Regions from separate parts of the Brevibacillus borstelensis genome, predicted to be linked through region 2. Evidence: riboswitches for the same ligand, from Rfam matches in the RefSeq annotation. Region 2 holds a riboswitch; the other holds the start of a gene.
What was found. Region 2 has a riboswitch for S-adenosylmethionine ahead of V5G20_RS25230 (homocysteine synthase). Riboswitches for the same ligand answer to the same signal wherever they lie in the genome.
Positions count from the first base shown of each region.

Region 1: linked by a shared signal. The riboswitch ahead of V5G20_RS10760 (aminotransferase class I/II-fold pyridoxal phosphate-dependent enzyme) and the one ahead of V5G20_RS25230 (homocysteine synthase) in region 2 are both predicted to bind S-adenosylmethionine.

Region 1 covers NZ_CP144922.1:2,305,601-2,310,131, forward strand. Annotated here, with positions in the region: gene V5G20_RS10745 (hypothetical protein) at 1-1,113, shown strand, start outside; gene V5G20_RS10750 (DUF5665 domain-containing protein) at 1,188-1,523, opposite strand; gene V5G20_RS10755 (pyridoxamine 5'-phosphate oxidase family protein) at 1,674-2,132, shown strand; SAM riboswitch class I at 2,225-2,342, shown strand; gene V5G20_RS10760 (aminotransferase class I/II-fold pyridoxal phosphate-dependent enzyme) at 2,437-3,600, shown strand; gene V5G20_RS10765 (trans-sulfuration enzyme family protein) at 3,597-4,531, shown strand, end outside.
Region 2 covers NZ_CP144922.1:5,254,191-5,258,721, forward strand. Annotated here, with positions in the region: gene V5G20_RS25220 (hypothetical protein) at 1-200, opposite strand, end outside; gene V5G20_RS25225 (IS4 family transposase) at 902-2,047, opposite strand; SAM riboswitch class I at 2,530-2,634, shown strand; gene V5G20_RS25230 (homocysteine synthase) at 2,716-4,017, shown strand; gene V5G20_RS25235 (GNAT family N-acetyltransferase) at 4,151-4,531, opposite strand, start outside.

The sequences.
Region 1 (4,531 bases), 2.6 Mb from region 2:
CTCGACGTAAAAATGCAAACGTACATTGAGCAAAATGAGGCGGAGTGGAACCGGATTTACAAGGAGTACTATTCCGATATTTACCTCGAAGTACGTTTTGACGAAACCGAGCAGGGCTTTGTCAGCCTAACTCCAGAGACAAAAGAAAGCACCACCTACCTGAAAGGTGAAGTAACGGATGAAGTAACCAAAGTCGTGGTTGTCAAGCCAAATGGCGACAGCATCGAAGTCGTGCCAACGGCCAACGACAGCTTTTCGGTGAGCTTTGCGGCCACTGTGAGCGCGACTCCGCAATACGCGACAGTGAAAGCTTACGTCAACGACAAACTGGTCGATACCCGCGAAGTGCGGATCAACTCGGGAACTGTTGTAGATTCCGATGTTTTGATTCATACGCAGGCTGTTTTGGATAGCAAAAAGGGTGAATTGAAAGTAAACGGCATTGTAAACCTTACGGCAGGCAAAGTAGTCGTGACCTATGACGGAGACAAGAGAGGCGCCGGCGTGAAAAAGCTGTGGGACGGTGTCGGCTCCTATTCAGTCACCATGAAGGATGTAGAGGCTGACAAAGGGAAAGTATTGATTGAGGTGTACAAGGACGGCAAGAAGCTTGATTCGGAATCCGTCGATCTGCTTGTTGTCAACAAGCCGGATAAACCGACCAAGCCGGAAACGCCGAAGCCTGCCCAATACAAAATTACCGGAACCGCCAAGCTTGACGCCAAAGATAAGGAAATTGAAGTAGAAGGGGAAATCGCAGGATTCTCCAAAAACCAAAAAGCGAAGCTGTATGTAATCGCTCCGGACGGCAAAAAACACGAGGTCAAGATAGACGATGACGGGGAGTTCGAAGTGGAGCTCTCTTACAAAAATCGTTCTTACAGCGCCAAGTCCGTCCATCTGGAAGTAGTCGTTGACGGGAAGGTCGTAGCACAAGCTGACATTCCTCACGGTACGCCAGTAAACGAAGTTGATGACGATAAAGATAAAGATAAGAAAAAGAAGGACAAAGACAAAAAGCATCCGAACGGAAATGCGTATGGCTACTGGAAAAAGCATGGCCATGACGATGACGGAGACGATGACGATAACGACGATCGCGACAACGACTAATCCGTTGCATTCTTGAGCGACCGCGAATGGCAATCTTCTTTCTGCTCCGGCAGCTTGCCAATCATTCCATTTGACTAGGGCTGACGGTAGGTGGAGACATAATCCATCAGTTGGCTGATGTAGTCCCCGATGATGGGAATCGAGAGGAATTTGCTCAGGACGGAACCGAGAATGGCCAGTACGATGGCTGTTCCGATCGTCAGTCCCAGGCCCCGTGCCAGACCTGCCAGGAAATTGATCCAAAGCAGCTTGCGCGGGGCTGTATAATTTTGAATGACATCTGCCAGACGGATATCCTCTAAAAACATGGCGATTTTGTCCATCCGGTCATTTAATTTGCGTGCCTCCTGAATTTCTTCGAGGAGCTGGTCAATCTTTGACAACAGGCGGTCTGTGGGGCTTTGTGACATCTGGTTTCTCCTCCTGTCTCCTATGGTTACCAGTTAAGTAACAGTGTAGGGAAAAAAAGGGGAAGAATCAAGCGCATGCCGGAAAGGTTTGCCTATCTCTTCCTTGGCGGGTACAATAGACGTACAAAACTTACACAAGGAGGCTTCGGAATGGCTGAGACCGTATCCCAAACGCTTTCGGAGGAACTGTTCGGGTTGTTGCAGCAGGAGCGGTTTATCACATTGGGCACCATTGACCATGAGTCTGGGGCGCCATCGCTCAGCTCGCTTTCCTGGACGTTTGCGGCATCGCCGCAAGTCATCCGGTTTGCGGTAGACAACCGTTCACGCATCTTGACCAATATCGCCAAGCAGCCACAAGTGGTTCTGCATTTGATTGGTGCTGGCTCTTCTTATGCCATTAACGGAAGGGCTGTATTGAAGAGTGAGCGGATGGAGGAGGTTCCCCTGAAGCTGGCGATGGTGGAGGTTACCATTGAGGCGGTGCGTGATGTCATGTTCTACGGTTCCCGTATCTCCGTAGAACCGCAGTATGAAAAAACATATGATAAAAATGCGGCGGCGAAGCTGGACAATCAGGTGATGACAGCACTGCGCAAAGCGGAGTAACAGAGAAAACGGGTGAAAACGAAGAGGAAATATCTGTTGACAATCACTCGATATTTCCGTTAGTATTAGGATCAACAAATTGAATAGCAAACTTCTTATCCAGAGAGGCGGAGGGACTGGCCCGATGATGCCCGGCAACCAATTTTCCTGTTAACAGGACGATACTGGTGCTAATTCCTGCAGAGCAAATCATGCTCTGAAAGATGAGAAGGGTTTGCTTGCGGCGACGTAAACAAAGCCTTCTTTTCAAAAGAAAAGAGGGCTTTTTCATGCCCTCAACATCAAAGCAGAGGGAGAGATTGCTATGCATCTGGAAACGAAACTGGTACAGGCGGGGGTAGGTCGTGATACGATCACGGGCGCGGTAAGCTTCCCGGTTTACTATGCGACCGCTTACCGCCACCCGTCTCTTGGTCAAAGTACCGGATACGATTACACCCGTACGGCCAATCCGACACGCAAGGTGCTGGAGGAGGCGATCGCAGAGGCCGAGTGCGGTGATGCCGGTTTTGCCTGTGCTTCCGGGATGGCAGCGATTCACACAGTCATGGGACTTTTTTCTCAAGGCGACCATTTGATCGTTTCGCTTGATTTATACGGTGGGACATACCGTCTTTTTGAGCAGGTCCTTTCCCGCTACGGGCTCCAGTTCAGCTATGTTGATCTGCGCGATCTTCAGGCATTTGCGGGCGCGATCCGTCCGGAGACAAAAGCCGTTCTCATCGAGACGCCGACAAATCCGCTGATGCAAATAACGGATATCGCTTGCGTAGCCGGGATCGCCAAACGAAGCGGTTTGCTGACCATCGTGGACAATACCTTTATGACGCCGTACTATCAGCGTCCACTGGAGCTGGGGGCAGATCTGGTGCTCCATAGCGGGACGAAATATCTTGGAGGCCACAATGACGTGCTGGCTGGCCTGATTGTGACAAAAGGCGCTGAGTTGTCTGAAAAGGTCCGGTTTTTGCACAATTCCATCGGTGCAACCCTCGGCCCACAGGATTGCTGGCTGCTGGTCAGAGGCATGAAGACGCTCGCTTTGCGTATGGAGCGACATCAGAGCAATGCTCTCCAGGTTGCGCGCGAACTGCGGGAGCATCCGGCGGTCACCGATGTATTCTATCCGGGATTGGACGATCATCCCGGCTACGAGATTCAGAGCAAACAGGCGACCGGTTACAGCGGCATGGTGTCCTTCCGCGTTCGCTTCTCTGCTCAGGTGGGGCCGTTTTTGGAAAACTTGCGCATCATCTCTTTTGCGGAGAGTCTGGGAGGCGTCGAGTCTTTGTGCACGTATCCGGCGACACAGACTCATGCCGACATTCCGCAAGAAATTCGAGAATACGTCGGGGTCTGTGATCGTTTGCTGCGATTGTCGGTAGGAGTTGAACATCCGGATGATTTGATTCATGATTTGATACAGGCTCTCGATGCAAGTCTGGTAGCGGAAGGGTGTAGACGATGAAATTTGCCACGAAACTGCTTCACGGGACATCTTGTTTCGATCCGGTGACCGGTGCGGCATCCACGCCGATTTACCAGGCATCTACGTTTCACCAAGCGGATTTGGACCGTCCGGGCGCATACGACTATGCGCGGTCCGGCAACCCGACCCGGCATGCATTGGAAGAGGCGATTGCCGTCCTGGAGGGCGGTGCGCGGGGATTTGCATTTGCTTCCGGCATGGCCGCGATTTCCAGCGTGTTTATGCTGTTTTCCGCGGGCGATCATGTTGTCGTGGCAGAAGATGTCTACGGCGGAACGTATCGCTTTTTGACCAAAGTGTTGTCCCGCATGAATATTGACGTTACGTTCGTGGATACGACCTGCGTAGAGGCAGTGGAGAGAGCCGTCACTCCTCGCACTCGCGGGATCTACCTGGAGACACCTTCTAATCCGACGTTGAAGGTGACAGACATCGCAGCTGTCTGCCATATCGCAAAGGCCAAGAATATCATAGTCATTGTCGACAATACGTTTCTGACCCCGTACTACCAGCGTCCGCTTGAACTCGGAGCAGATATCGTCATCCACTCAGCGACGAAGTTCATCGGCGGCCACAGCGATGTCGTTGCAGGGCTGGCTGTTACCAAGGATGCTGAGCTGGGTGAACAGCTTTACTTTATCCAAAACGGCATGGGAGCGGTACTCGGAGCGCAGGATTCCTGGCTGGTGATGCGCGGGCTGAAATCGCTGAAAGCCAGACTGGATGTAAGCACCCAAACAGCGGAAAAGATCGCTCGATGGCTCGCAAATCATCCTTCCGTTGCAAAGGTACATTATACGGGACTAGCGGGTCATCCCGGCCACCAGCTCCAATCGAGGCAGGCGAGCGGCCACGGAGCCGTGCTGTCCTTTGATGTGGGCAGCAGAGAGCGGGCGAAGGCTTTGTTTGA
Region 2 (4,531 bases):
ATGGATTTCGAAATGACTTGCGCTCGATGTGATTTAGATTTCAGACGATCAAACCTCGTGCTTGCATCATCCGGGTGTCCGAGGTGAATAACATACACGTTAAGCCTTCGACCGTCGAGTGCGTTAAGCATACTTGTAGTTACGTTATAACCGTCGCCTGTATAAATGTGTAATCCTCGAATGCGGTTCAGTGCTATCATAATGCAAAGTCCTCCTTGTTTTTGTAAGAGATAAACGACTTTTTGACCGGTCATCTTGTCGCTTTCACTTACTAGGTAAAATACAAGGAAATTTGCTCACTCTTTTTTTTTGAACAGGTAAGGGATTGGCGTGGAATAATTGATCGACGTGAGGGGAAAAAAGTGAGGAATAAAGGTGAATTAGTCATGTTCCCCTCCAAAACTCAGCTACCGCATTATTCTGAGGAACTGGAAAAAGAGAAGGAAGAAAACGACAAATTTATCAGGGACCTTCGTGTTAGGGTTGAAGATATCATGAAAAGACAAGAGCTATGCAGGCCATCTTCACGAGAACAACACCAATAGGCCAGGGGAGCTACTCCCTAGCCTCAACACAGGATATTGTGCATATGTATACCTATACCTGCCTCTCGTTATGGCCCGTACGCAGCCATCGACCGGTGCAAAAATGCGCAAGGAAAAGCATCCATCACTAGGGCGCCCACTTCGAACAGGAACCTTGCAGTAACGGATTCGCCAAAATCAACTGAATATATTCAAACATTAGCGTTGCATAAAAAATGAATCCATCTATTGTCAAATTATTCTGAATGACATTTTCAACTTTACAACCAAAAACGAGAACAGCCAAGCAAAAGGTAGCCACTATCCATTTGGTAGTTTTATACATTTATTACAACATCGACAACAACAAACAACACTTACTTCCTTTTCTGTCGCCCTCTGGATGTTCGTTTGGATTGGTAATCCATTCTGCCTATCCATTGTTCAAAGGTCTGCCAGAGAAACACTTTGAGCCATCTACTGATTTGCAGCAGACTGTGCTGACTGTTTCTTTCCAGCTTTACAAGAAGCAACAAGCAGTAAGCAATGAGAGCGAGAAAAACTTGATTCCAGACCGCATTTTCACTTGTTCCATAGAACGTCTTGATCTTTGCGTGTTGTTTCATCCATTTGAAAAACAGTTCTATTTGCCAGCGCCAACGGTAGATGTCGCTCAATTCTTCTGCTTCTAAGTCGAACCGATTGGTGATGATTCGAATACGATTTCCTTTCGAATCATGCGTTTCAATCAGTCGTAACACATTATCCACCCGTTTTTGTGGCGTTCCAAGAAGGATCATGGAGTCGGATAAAACGGAGCTTTCTGGTGGTACTTTGAAAGTATACAAATGACGAGTTTCCGCGTTATCCTTGAGACGTGAAGCAAAAAAGATGCCCTGATCGGTATACTCATCGAACTTTTCATAATCCACGTACCCTCGATCAAAGACGTACATGGCTCCGATCTCATCAATCAGCGACTCCATTTGGGTGCGGTCATTGGATTTGGCACAAGTTAGGGAAATCTTTTCAGGATAGACATCCTCCTGGCTTGCGAAAACGAGACGAAGATGAATTTTGATTCCTGCCTTTGTTTCGCGAAAGGTTGCCCACTTATACTTTTGCAAACATAATCCAATTGTAGTGGAATCAATGATCTTTATGTGTTTTCGAAGAGAGCAGGCTTTTCCAGAAACGCGTTGAATTTGCTGGACAAGGTCGACAAAAACTTCTTCAAGCAAAGCAGGTTCTACCCGATTGTTTTTTCGACTAAGCTGTGCGGGGCTGATCGATGACAGTCCTAATTCTTGCTGAAATTTCTTTGATAGAACATCGTCAGCAATGGCTCGAAGCCCTTCGCGTTGCTGAAGTTGGGCATGTAAAAATAGGAGAAGATACGCTTTTGTCGTCAGCTTCTTCACGTACTTGTCTTGATCCGTTTCGTCAATTCGTTGTTGAAGTTTCATAATATTGATGGGTGCAACCCATTTACCAAATGAAGAAAATAGGGTATTCTTGTCCATGAGCTATCCTTTGCGTTGGATTTGGACAGGAACTACCTGACCTTTCCAGTGTAAAGGATTTTTTTGTTCCCTAGACAACCAAATACCAAAGATTATGTGTATTTTGAATGATGGGAAAAGATTAATGCAACGCTAGTGATATTCAAAGCAATAAAAAAAGCCGGAGGCCTGTGCTTCCGCTCCGATTTTTTCCTTGCGCCAGTCCCGCATTGATCAAGGACAAGGTTTCCCAGCCTACTGCAAACTCATTTTCCATGGCTCTTTCCTTTCCTCCTTATTGTTGCTGTGAGGAAAAACAAAAAGCCCAAGAGCGTACACCACCCGAAACAGCTCCTCCCCACCCTCCAGATGCAGAGAAAAGACCATACGATAGCAGCGCTCTCGAAATCAAAGAAAAACCACCCATTTAGTCGGAAATTTGATTGACCTTCCGAAATTGTCCCCTTATAATACCAAATAAGCGCTATAAGAAAATTGCAAACATTTCATCAAGAGTGGTGGAGGGACAGGCCCGATGAAACCCGGCAACCTGCGCAAGGACGCATGGTGCCAAATCCTGCAGAATCGCTGATTCTGAGAGATGAAACCGCCCGGCATGTCCGAAGCCTTCCCCTCTCAGGAGAAGGCTTCGTTTTCTTTATATCTTTTGACGAGAGGAAGAGATGCCCATGTCAGACCAGCAACAGTGGAAACCGGAAACCCTTGCCCTGCACGGCGGCCAATCCGTCGATCCTGTGACAGGATCGCGAGCAGTGCCGATCTACCAGACGACGTCCTATGTGTTCCGCGATACGGAGCATGCGGCCAACCTGTTTGGCCTCAAGGAGCCAGGCAACATTTACACGCGGATCATGAATCCGACGCAGGATGTATTTGAACAGCGCGTTGCCCTTTTGGAGGGCGGGGTCGGGGCACTTGCCACTTCGTCCGGCCAGGCTGCGATTACATTCGCCATCCTGAACATCGCCCAGGCGGGTGACGAGATCGTCTCCTCCAGCAACCTGTACGGCGGCACCTACAATCTGTTTGCCCATACACTGGGCAGACTGGGGATCAAGGTTCATTTCGTCGATCCGTCCGATCCGGAGAATTTCCGGGCCAAGATCAACGAAAATACGAAAGCTCTTTTCACCGAAACAATCGGAAATCCGCGAATTGACGTCGCCGATATCGAAGCGATTGCGGCCATCGCCCACGAAAACGGAGTTCCGCTGATCGTAGACAATACGTTTGCCACGCCGCTGCTTTGCCGACCGTTTGACTACGGTGCCGATATTGTCGTTCACTCCACGACCAAGTTTATTGGCGGACACGGCACCGCGATCGGAGGAATCGTCGTCGATTCCGGCAAGTTTGACTGGAACAACGGAAAGTTCCCCGGGTTGACCACACCGGACCCGAGCTACCACGGCGTCGTCTACACGGAGGCTGTCGGACCGCTTGCCTACATTATCAAAGCGCGCGTGCAGCTCCAGCGCGATATCGGCGCGGCCGTGGCTCCTTTCAATTCCTTTTTGTTCCTGCAAGGGCTGGAGACGCTTCACCTGCGGATTGAACGCCACAGCCAAAACGCATTGGCGGTAGCCCGCTATCTTCAGCAGCATCCCGCGGTCGAGTGGGTCAACTACCCTGGCCTGGAGGACAGTCCTTACCACGAACTCGCGAAAAAGTACCTGCCGAAAGGAGCGGGAGCAATCCTCACCTTTGGCATTCGCGGCGGTGTTGCCGAGGGCAAAAAGCTGATCGAGTCGGTGAAGCTGTTCTCCCATTTGGCAAACGTCGGCGATTCCAAGTCGCTCATCATCCACCCGGCTAGCACCACTCATCAGCAAATGAACAAATCCGAGCAGCTTGCTGCCGGTGTGACCCCTGGCATGATCCGCATTTCCGTCGGTACGGAAGCCATCGACGACATCATCGCTGATCTGGAGCAGGCACTCCATGCGGCGGTAGCGGTCAGCAAGGTGTAGCTGAACATTTAACGAGCCGGGAACAGCCTTTTTCCTGAACCCGCCATAGCAAAAGGGACGACCCTCTGTCGCGAATGACGCGGACGATGGTCTTCCCTTTTTCCTTTTCCTTGGCAGAGGGGCCAAGGTGAGCTCAAATAGATTTATAGTAAAAAACAGTTGCATGCAATTCCCCATCCGCCGATCTGGCGTAGTCAGGGATGCGGCCCGCTTCCTTATATCCGAGTGAGGCATAGAGCAGGTTGGAAGGATCTCCTTCTCTCGTGTCGAGAACAAGGAGCGTCCGCCCCGCCTGCTTCGCCCTCGCCTCCGCTGCTTGCATCAATCTGCGGCCGATTCCCTTGCGGCGATAATCCGGATGGGCCATCAGTTTGGCGATTTCCGCCCTGTGTCTGCCGTTTTGCTTCGTGGATGCATGCAACTGGACGCTTCCGACAATCTCATTGTTGATTTTGGCCACAAGCAGAATGACCCCGGGCTGCAATACGTTCTCCCAGTACCGCCTTGCCTCTGC